Regions from separate parts of the Mesorhizobium sp. B2-1-8 genome, predicted to be linked through region 4. Evidence: riboswitches for the same ligand, from Rfam matches in the RefSeq annotation. Region 4 holds a riboswitch; each other region holds the start of a gene.
What was found. Region 4 has a riboswitch for cobalamin ahead of FJ970_RS15940 (DUF1636 family protein). Riboswitches for the same ligand answer to the same signal wherever they lie in the genome.
Positions count from the first base shown of each region.

Region 1 (2,193 bases), 2.9 Mb from region 4:
TAAGGATCTTGTTCATTTTAGACACTCCTGAATTTGTTGAATTCCACCGGACCGGCGGGCAAGCCCGCCATCCGTGCGGATAGGCCGTTAGCGACCGAAGAGGTTGCGATCGCTGCCCTGAGCAGGCGCCTGAGCAACCGGCTCCGACGTCTTGGTGGAGGTGGAAGCGGTGTACGAGCTGTCCACGGCTGATGCGGGCTGATTGGCACCGTAATTGTCGCTACCAGCGAAGGCGCTGCCGGAAATCGCCAGAAGGGCGGCGGCAGTGAGAACAATCTTTTTCATTTTGGGTACTCCAGTATTTTCCCGTCCGTCTAGCGGCGTGTCTTGGGATTAAAATCGCGTCGTTCGGACAGCTCCGATGTGGGAGAGCCCCGCGGCCGTTTCCAATCACGAAGTTGTTCAGCGTGGACCATGACTCCACCACTTGAAATTGTACCAGGGCTTTCCACATCCGCTCTTTTTCTTCGTGATATCAATTGGTTATCTAAATCCAACGCCTCGATCATCAACTGTGTCGGAGGCTCGGCGTTCACACCCTCTTGCACGCACCGTCAACAGAAACGAACCGTTCGGTTCGATTTTAGACTCTGCTAATAGTCACTTTTTGAAACCGTTAACCTTCTCGCCCGCGGCAAAGGGGTCGAAAACGGTGCCGGCGCGTCTGGCGACGGAGGTCGATTCCAACGGCTACGACCCTGTCACGGCGATCCAGCGTGCGTGTCGCGCCGCATGGATGCGATGTCGCTTTCGTGCCGATGTCGCAAAGCCTGCCGTGATTAGATCAGGCATCTCAGGTGCCGCTGCGTGACGACGGAGCGGAGAATTGGGAAGCCGGTCAGATTCCGGCGCTGCCCCCGCAACGGTGGTGGAGTTCAAGTCGCAACGGGAGACCACTGGGCGAAGGCCTGGGAAGGTGTCGCGATGGTCCGCAAGGACAACTCCAGAGCCCGGAAACCAGCCCGAGATGGCCAGAACTCGACTGATCGCGGTGGGCGGTCAAGAGGCGGATGGTGTTTGTCCGGCTTTTTGCCGATCTGCGTCCAGTCCTTCCTCAATCACCACCAGTTCAGTCCTTGAAACTGAGGACAGGACATGGACGCGCGCAACGACATGCTGAGGCTCTTGAACAGCCGCAAACAAGGCTTTTCGCTGGAACAGCCCTTTTACACCGACCCGGACTACTTCAAGCTGGACATGGAGCTGATCTGGTATCGCGACTGGCTGTTCATCGGCCATGATTGCGAGTTGCCCAAGCCGGGCAGCTTCATCACCGTGCAGATCGGCGATTATCCGGTCGTGCTGGTGCGCGATCAGCAGGGCAAGATCAACGCCTTCCATAATTCCTGCCGCCATCGCGGCAGCCGCGTCTGCAACACCGACAAGGGCATGGCCGCCAAACTGGTCTGTCCCTATCACCAGTGGACCTACGAGCTCGACGGCCGGCTGCTGTTCGCCCGCCAGATGGCCGATGGGTTCGACAAGAGCCAGTTCGGGCTGAAGCCGGTCGCCTGCGAAAGCGTCGCCGGCTATGTCTTCATCTGCCTGGCCAAGGAGCCCGCCGACTTCGCGCCGATGCGGGCGATGATCGAGCCCTATCTGAAGCCGCACCGGCTCAGCGAGGCCAAGATCGCCTTCGAGAGCACGATCATCGAGAAGGGCAACTGGAAGCTGGTCTGGGAAAACAACCGCGAATGCTATCATTGTGCGGGCAATCATCCGGAGCTGTGCAAGACCTTCCCGGAAGCACCGACCGTGACCGGCGTGCAAGGGGCCGACAGCGATCCGGAGATGCTGGCGCACTGGGCGAAATGCGAGGCTGCTGGCCTACCCAGCAAATTCCGCATCGACCCGGCCGGGCAATACCGCGCCACCCGCGCGCCGCTGCTGCGCGATGCCCAGAGCTACACGATGACCGGCAAGCGGGCGGTGAAGAAGAACCTGTCCGACAGCGTTTCGGCCGACCGGATCGGCACGCTGATGCACTATCACTACCCGACAACCTGGAATCATATCCTCATCGACCATGCCGTCACCTTCCGCGTGCTGCCGGTCAGCGCCACGGAGACGGCGGTGACGACCAAATGGCTGGTACACAAGGATGCGGTCGAGGGCGTCGACTACGATCTCGCCGAACTCACCCATGTCTGGACCGAAACCAACGACCAGGATCGCCGCATCGTCGAAGAGAAC
Region 1 is NZ_CP083952.1:390,373-392,565, forward strand. It holds gene FJ970_RS01785 (DUF680 domain-containing protein) at 1-16, opposite strand, end outside; gene FJ970_RS01790 (DUF680 domain-containing protein) at 88-285, opposite strand; cobalamin riboswitch at 779-981, shown strand; gene FJ970_RS01795 (aromatic ring-hydroxylating oxygenase subunit alpha) at 1,096-2,193, shown strand, end outside.
Region 1: it holds a riboswitch for cobalamin, as region 4 does, so the genes downstream of both, FJ970_RS01795 (aromatic ring-hydroxylating oxygenase subunit alpha) here and FJ970_RS15940 (DUF1636 family protein) in region 4, are expected to answer to the same signal.

Region 2 (2,193 bases), 170 kb from region 4:
GGCCCGTGCGTCCGCCCGTCACGCGACCATGTTTCAGCCCCGGCGCGCAGGCCGCCGGAAAACTCCGGCGCATCATTGGCGGCATGGCGCGCCCATTCGGGATCGTCGTGCCGGCTCATCAGACCGCGGCCATAGATCGGCACAAGCCGCGACAGGTCCTTGTGAACGCCCGGGCAGTGCAGGCATTCGTTGAAGTTTTCCCAGAAAATCTTCCAGTTGCAGTTCATGACCTTGCGCAGCACATGGCCCGACACCAGCGTGTCCAGCGGCCAGTTGCCGAGGTCGCCGGAGGCCGGGTCGAAGGGTGACTGCGCCGAGCCGGCGGCATCTTCAGCAAGATTGACGAAGACGAAGCCCCGCCACACCGAGAGGGCAACGCGGTAAAGCGGATAATCGGCCTTGTCGAAGCCGTCAGGCAGCGACTTCGATGGCACGCGCACAAGGTCGCCGCGCAGCGAATAGGACCAGGCATGATACGGGCAGGTGATCAGCCGCGCCTTCAGCCGTCCTTCGCTTTCCTGGCAAAGCTGCGAGCCGCGATGCCGGCACGTGTTGTGGAAGGCACGCAACGCGCCGGTCTCGTCGCGCAACACAAGAATTTCCTGCGTACCGACGCGGAAGGTGCGGAATGCCAAAGGCCGGGCAAGGTCGGCCTCGCGGCAGACGAGCAGCCAATTTCTGTACCAGATGGCGTCGAGATCACGCTGATAGTTCTCCTGATCCCAATAGGCCGATGAGGGCAGCGACGGCTCGGTTCGGGTCAGGCCGTTATAGGGCTCGCGCTCGCTGGCATCGGGCTGCATGGCTGGCTTCCTGTGAGGGTTGCCAGCCGACACCCGGCCATGGAGTTTGTCAATCAGGACGGGATGGGAGCGGCTTTGCCGATACGACGCTCCTGCGCTGGCTGCTGTCGGAATTTGGTTTGCCGCGCGCGGCGAATTTCCCTATAGTCATCAGCGTCGTCGGTTCCTTTTTGGAGCCAAGAGGGAATGCGGTGCGGACAGGAATTCCTGTCCAATGCCGTGGCTGCCCCCGCAACTGTGTGCGGTAGTCCTCTCCATATGCCACTGAAGGTTTTCCTTCGGGAAGGTGGGGAAGGGCGCTTATCCGCGAGCCAGGAGACCTGCCGGCGACAGGAAACTGACTTCGATGCCCTCGGGTGGAGGGCGAAAGGACAAGACATGACTACCGCTTCCGTCTCCCTCGGCGCCTCCGTCTCCTCGCAGTCGCGCTTCATGCAGCTCGCGCTCGCGGCGCTGCTCGGCATCTTCGTCGTCGGCTTTGTCGGTTTCTCGCATATCGATGCGGTCCACAATGCCGCCCACGACTATCGCCACTCGATGGCGTTTCCCTGCCACTGACGAGGATCTGACATCATGAATCTGTTTCGCAACGTCGTGTTCGTCGCGGCGATCGCGGGGCTCGTGGCCGGTGTCGTTCTCGCCTGCATCCAGGCCTATGCGACAGTGCCGCTGATCCTCAAGGCGGAGGTCTACGAAAAGGCCGGCGGCCGCCATCACCACGACCATGGCGCGGCACCCGCCGCAACCGATACCAGCGCCGTAAGCACGGTCGCGCCCGCTGGGAATGCGATGAGTTCTGCCGCGCCAGCAGCCGTCGAAGCCAAGACGCCGGCGGAGGAAGACGAAGCCTGGGCGCCGGCCGACGGTTTCGAGCGTTTCGCCTTCAGCGTGGTTGCCAATATCGTCACCGGCATCGGTTTCGCGCTGGTCCTGGTCGCGGTTTCCGAGTTTGCCGGCGGCATCGGCAATTGGCGCCAGGGCGTGTTCTGGGGGCTGGCCGGCTTTGCCGTGTTCACGCTGGCGCCTGGCCTCGGCCTGCAGCCGGAACTGCCGGCAATGCCGGCGGCCGATCTTCTTCCGCGTCAGATCTGGTGGACGGCAACGGCGGCGGCGACCGCCATCGGCCTTGGTCTGATCGTGTTTCGCAGATCGCTGCCGTTGACCATCCTCGCCGTCTTGCTGATCGTCGCCCCGCATGTCGTCGGCGCGCCGCAGCCCGACAGTTTCGAAACACCGATCCCGGAAGGCCTGCACCATCAGTTCGTGGTGGCGGTGACGGTGACCAATCTGGTGTTCTGGCTGGTGCTCGGCGCCGTCGTCGGCGTGGTGCGCAGACGCTTCACCGGCACGGCGACCAGCCTGCGCGACAGCTTTGCCTGATCGCGGCAAG
Region 2 is NZ_CP083952.1:3,421,918-3,424,110, forward strand. It holds gene FJ970_RS16730 (aromatic ring-hydroxylating oxygenase subunit alpha) at 1-803, opposite strand, end outside; cobalamin riboswitch at 947-1,146, shown strand; gene FJ970_RS16735 (CbtB domain-containing protein) at 1,182-1,361, shown strand; gene FJ970_RS16740 (CbtA family protein) at 1,377-2,183, shown strand; gene cobU (bifunctional adenosylcobinamide kinase/adenosylcobinamide-phosphate guanylyltransferase) at 2,176-2,193, shown strand, end outside.
Region 2: it holds a riboswitch for cobalamin, as region 4 does, so the genes downstream of both, FJ970_RS16735 (CbtB domain-containing protein) here and FJ970_RS15940 (DUF1636 family protein) in region 4, are expected to answer to the same signal.

Region 3 (2,193 bases), 2.1 Mb from region 4:
TGGTCGCGGCCTGCCAGCTCTTCGGGCTGGCGGTGGTGTCGGCATCGATGCGGGCAATGCCTTCGTCGGGGATGGCGGCGCGGACACGCGCGACGAAATCGGCGGGATGCGCGTAAAGGATGGTCGCCTCGTCGCCTTGCGGTGCCTCGACACGGTCGAGCGCGGCGAAAGCTTCGTCGTCGAGCACGCGTTCGATGGCGCGCAGGCGGTCGGGCCGCTCGGGGTGACCGGGCGGGGTGATGTGTTCGAGAAAGATCGGGTGCGTGTAGAGACGAGTGGCCATGTCCCCCTATCTAGTGCCCCGGCGCGGCGATGGCCATGCGTTGCGGCCTGATCGCTGGGGAAAATCGAACCTGCGTCCATTCATGTCGCTGCGGGCATTGGCGTCGCCGGCCATTCGGCGTAAGACTGCCGCTACTGCCTGGTGCCCGCGAAAGCGGGAGAATCGGGAACACGGTTTGATACCGTGGCGTGCCCAACGCTGTGAGGGGGACTGCGCCGGTAAGTGCCACTGTCGATGACGGGAAGGCACCGGACGTGGGTTGATCCCGAGCCAGAAGACCGGCCTGGCAGGCATCGTCATCCGCATGGTCAGGCGGATGACGTCAGAGCGACGTGCGTTCTCTTGGACGCACAAAGTACGCTCTGAAAATTTGAACTGCTGCAATCGCAAGGGGACAAGCGATGCCGGAAGATATGACCGCTGCAATGGGCGATGGATTCGACCAGATTGCGCGCGACGCGGTTTACCGCGCCATGTTCACGCGGCGCGACGTGCGTAGCCATTTTACATCGGAGACGATCGACGACGAGGTGCTGGCGCGGCTGCTGCTTGCCGCCCATCACGCGCCGTCGGTCGGCTTCATGCAGCCCTGGAATTTCATCGTCATTCGCGATGCCGCGCGACGGGGGGAGGTGCGCGACCTGTTCTTGGCCGCCCGCGAACAGGAACTGCCGGCAATCGAGGCAGACCGGCGGGCGCTCTACCGCAAGCTCAAGCTCGAAGGCATTTGCGAAAGCGCGCTCAACATCTGCATCACCTGCGACCGCGAGCGTTCGAAAGGCTCGCCGCTGGGACGCTGGCACAATCCGGAAATGGATCTCTACAGCACGGTCTGCGCGGTGCAGAATTTCTGGCTGGCGGCACGCGCCGAGGGCGTTGGCGTCGGCTGGGTCAGCATCATCGAGACGCAAGCGCTGAAAAGCCTTCTATCTATCCCCGAGCACGTGACGCCGATCGCCTATCTCTGCGTTGGCCGTGTTTCCGAGTTCGCGCCCAAACCCGACCTCGAAACGCATGGCTGGGGCCGACGGCTGCCGCTGCCCGACCTGATCATGAGCGAGACGTTTTGCGGCCAGGGTGAGGCGTCGCTCAAATCCACGGTGGCCCGCCTCAACACCGTAGCCGCTGCGCCGGCAAACCTCGCCGATCAGCGCGTCGCGCCGGCCGTACCCCAGCGCGAACCGTCGAAGGTGGAGAGCGCCTTGTCCTTGAGTTCCCGGAACTTTGACGAGGCTTCGGCGAGCCGGGCGTCCCAGGCGGCATCGGGGACCTGGCCCTCGATGGTCTTGAAATAGACCTGCATCAGGCAGGCAATGGCGAACGGCTCGATGAAGGCCGCCTTGAAAGCCCAGGCAAAGACGATGGCCAGAACGAAGGCCCAACCGGCGAGCTGACCGGGCATGACGTAAAGAATAGTGGCTGCCGGCGCCAGCATCAGCAGGAAGATGACAAAGGAGACGCCCCACATGATGACCGCCAGCCAGACCGCGTTCCTGACCATTGTCTTGCCGTTCTGGGCGTAGAGCACGACGCCTTGCCGCGCCGTCTCGAACGGCGAGGACGAATTGATGCGGATGTTGTAGCCGAGAATGATCTCGTCGACATAGGTGAGCGACAGGCGGATCACCGTGTTGATGAACGAGACCAGGCCGCTCAGGCCCGGAATGGGCAGGAAGGCTGCGATGCCGCCGAGCAGGCCGGTGATGGCGCGGATGGCGCCCTTGACCAGTTGGTCGACGACGAAAAGGATGTTCGCCTCGGCAAAACGCTCGGTCACAACCTCTTTGGCGTAGGCGATCTGGTTCTGGCCATCGGGAACGTCATGGCCGTCGATCAGATGCACCATGACGGCGATATGACCTGCCTTGACGACGTAGAGGATGTATTCGCGGATCCAATAGACGGCGATC
Region 3 is NZ_CP083952.1:5,387,403-5,389,595, forward strand. It holds gene FJ970_RS26560 (histone deacetylase family protein) at 1-283, opposite strand, end outside; cobalamin riboswitch at 406-585, shown strand; partial or broken gene bluB (5,6-dimethylbenzimidazole synthase) at 757-1,263, shown strand; gene FJ970_RS26570 (hypothetical protein) at 1,431-2,193, opposite strand, start outside.
Region 3: it holds a riboswitch for cobalamin, as region 4 does, so the genes downstream of both, bluB (5,6-dimethylbenzimidazole synthase) here and FJ970_RS15940 (DUF1636 family protein) in region 4, are expected to answer to the same signal.

Region 4 (2,193 bases):
CCTTTCACCCGCAACACGTTCTCCTGTTCGGCGGCCGCGGCGACGCGCTTTGCCAGCTCGTCGGGATTGGCGATCGAGGGAATGTCGACGATGAACGTGTCGAAGTCGTCATGCTCGTGGTCGAATGCGCCGTCGTGATGGGATTTGCGGTTCTCGATATCGTCCTCGACGGCGAGCCCGAGGCCGAGCAGCACCGAGGGATCGACCTTGCCATGAGACGTCGGCACGATCTTCACGGCGCGGGCGGCGTGTTTGCCGATGATGCTGTTAGCGCGGGCCGAGCCGTCGGCGTCCATCAGGTCGCTCTTCGACAGGATGATCAGATCGGCGCAGGCGATCTGGTCCTCGAACACTTCCTCGACCGGATCATCATGGTCGAGGCTTTCATCCCCGGCGCGCTGCGCCCGCAGGGCTTCCATGTCGTTGGCAACCCGGCCTTCGGCAAGTGCGGGACCGTCGACCACGGCGATGACGCCATCGACGGTCACGCGGCTCTTCACCGACGGCCACTGGAAAGCCTGGACCAGCGGCTTGGGCAGAGCGAGGCCCGAGGTTTCGATCAGGATATGGTCGACCTTCGGCGTCAGGGACAGGATCTGGTCGAGCGCCGGCACGAAATCGTCGGCGACGGTGCAGCAGATGCAGCCATTGGCCAGTTCGACGATGTTTTCCTCGGGGCAGGTGTCGATGCCGCAGCCCTTGAGGATTTCGCCGTCGATGCCGATGTCGCCGAACTCGTTGACGATGATGGCAATCCGTTTGCCGCCGGCGTTTTCCAGGAGATGGCGGACAAGGGTCGTCTTGCCGGCGCCGAGGAAGCCGGTGACGACGGTGCAGGGAACGCGGGAAACGGATGCGGTCATATCAGTCTTTCAGCATGTCGAGGGGAGGGATGCGGGCAACGAGGCCGCGTTTGAGGCTATCGGGCCTGCCCCGCCAGGGAATGAGGCCGTCGCTGGAGGTGGCGAAGAGTTTCGCGCCGGTGACGAGATCGGCACCGCTGGTCGGGGTCAGATCGCCAAACACATAGCTCCAGCATCCGTCGCGCAGGATTGCGGCGCTCAGCCGGCGCTTGCAATTGCCGAGGCATTCGACGGTGCGGATGCGGATGTTGTCGCCCGAGGCGGCTTGGCGCGTATCTTCAGCCAAAAGTTCGCCGGCCCGGGGATGAGCATCGGAGCCGGTCTCGTCGCGACAGGAGGCGCAGACGATGACAGTGATGCCGGCCAGGGAATCATCCCCGCCGGACGAAATGTCCGTTGTTTCAGCCGAAAAACTGCTGTCGCGATCCAAATCAGGCTCCTTGCCCGGAAAACCCGCCGGGCGATCGGATTCTTGCATTCCAGACGGCAGGTCTCCTGGCTCGCGGGTCATCGCCTTGGGTAGCCGCCTTCCCGGGACAATCCCAGTGGCTTTCGGCCTTGGCTCTTCGCTCACAGTTGCGGGGACAGCCGCGGATTTGGGATTTTCAATCCCGCACCGCATTCCCTCTTGGCCCCTCCCTTTGCCGAGAGGAGACCGTCTGGATTGGATTTAGGCTCTTGCGGGCAGCGGTGTCAACGCGAGCTTACGACACCGCGATGTCGGACAGCGCCGGGCCTAGATCGCCGGCGGGCGTCACTTCGATGCGTTCGAGGCCAAGCCAGCCCTGCATCTGCTTCAATTCCTCGGAGAGCTGAGCGGTGGTTTCGGGCGGTGCGCCGGGCTCGGCGTAAGCGGCATGGACACGCAGGACACTTGCCGGCCGGTCAGCTTTGAGGTCGACGCGCGCCACGATCCTGTCGCCGAGCAGGAAGGGCAGGACGTAGTAGCCATATTGGCGCTTGTCGGCGGGAGTGTAGATCTCGATGCGGTAGCGGAAATCGAACAGCCGCTCGCTGCGCGAGCGCTCGAAGACGACCGGATCGAACGGCGCCAGCAGGGCGCGGGCGTCGATCTTGCGTGGCAAGCGCGCGTCCCTATGAAGGTATGCCGGCTTGTCCCAGCCCTCGACCCGCACCGGTAGCAACTCGCCGGTCTCGACCAGTTCCTCCAGGCGGCCTTTCATGTCGGCGGGGGAGAGTCGAAAATAATCGCGCAGGTCGCCTGATGTCGCCACGCCATGGGCGCGGGCGGAGATGCGCAGCAATTCGCGATGCGCATCCTCGGCGGCTGGTACTGGCAGGTCGAGGATCGCCTGCGGCAGCACGCGCT
Region 4 is NZ_CP083952.1:3,250,303-3,252,495, forward strand. It holds gene cobW (cobalamin biosynthesis protein CobW) at 1-863, opposite strand, end outside; gene FJ970_RS15940 (DUF1636 family protein) at 865-1,293, opposite strand; cobalamin riboswitch at 1,331-1,538, opposite strand; gene FJ970_RS15945 (winged helix-turn-helix domain-containing protein) at 1,568-2,193, opposite strand, start outside.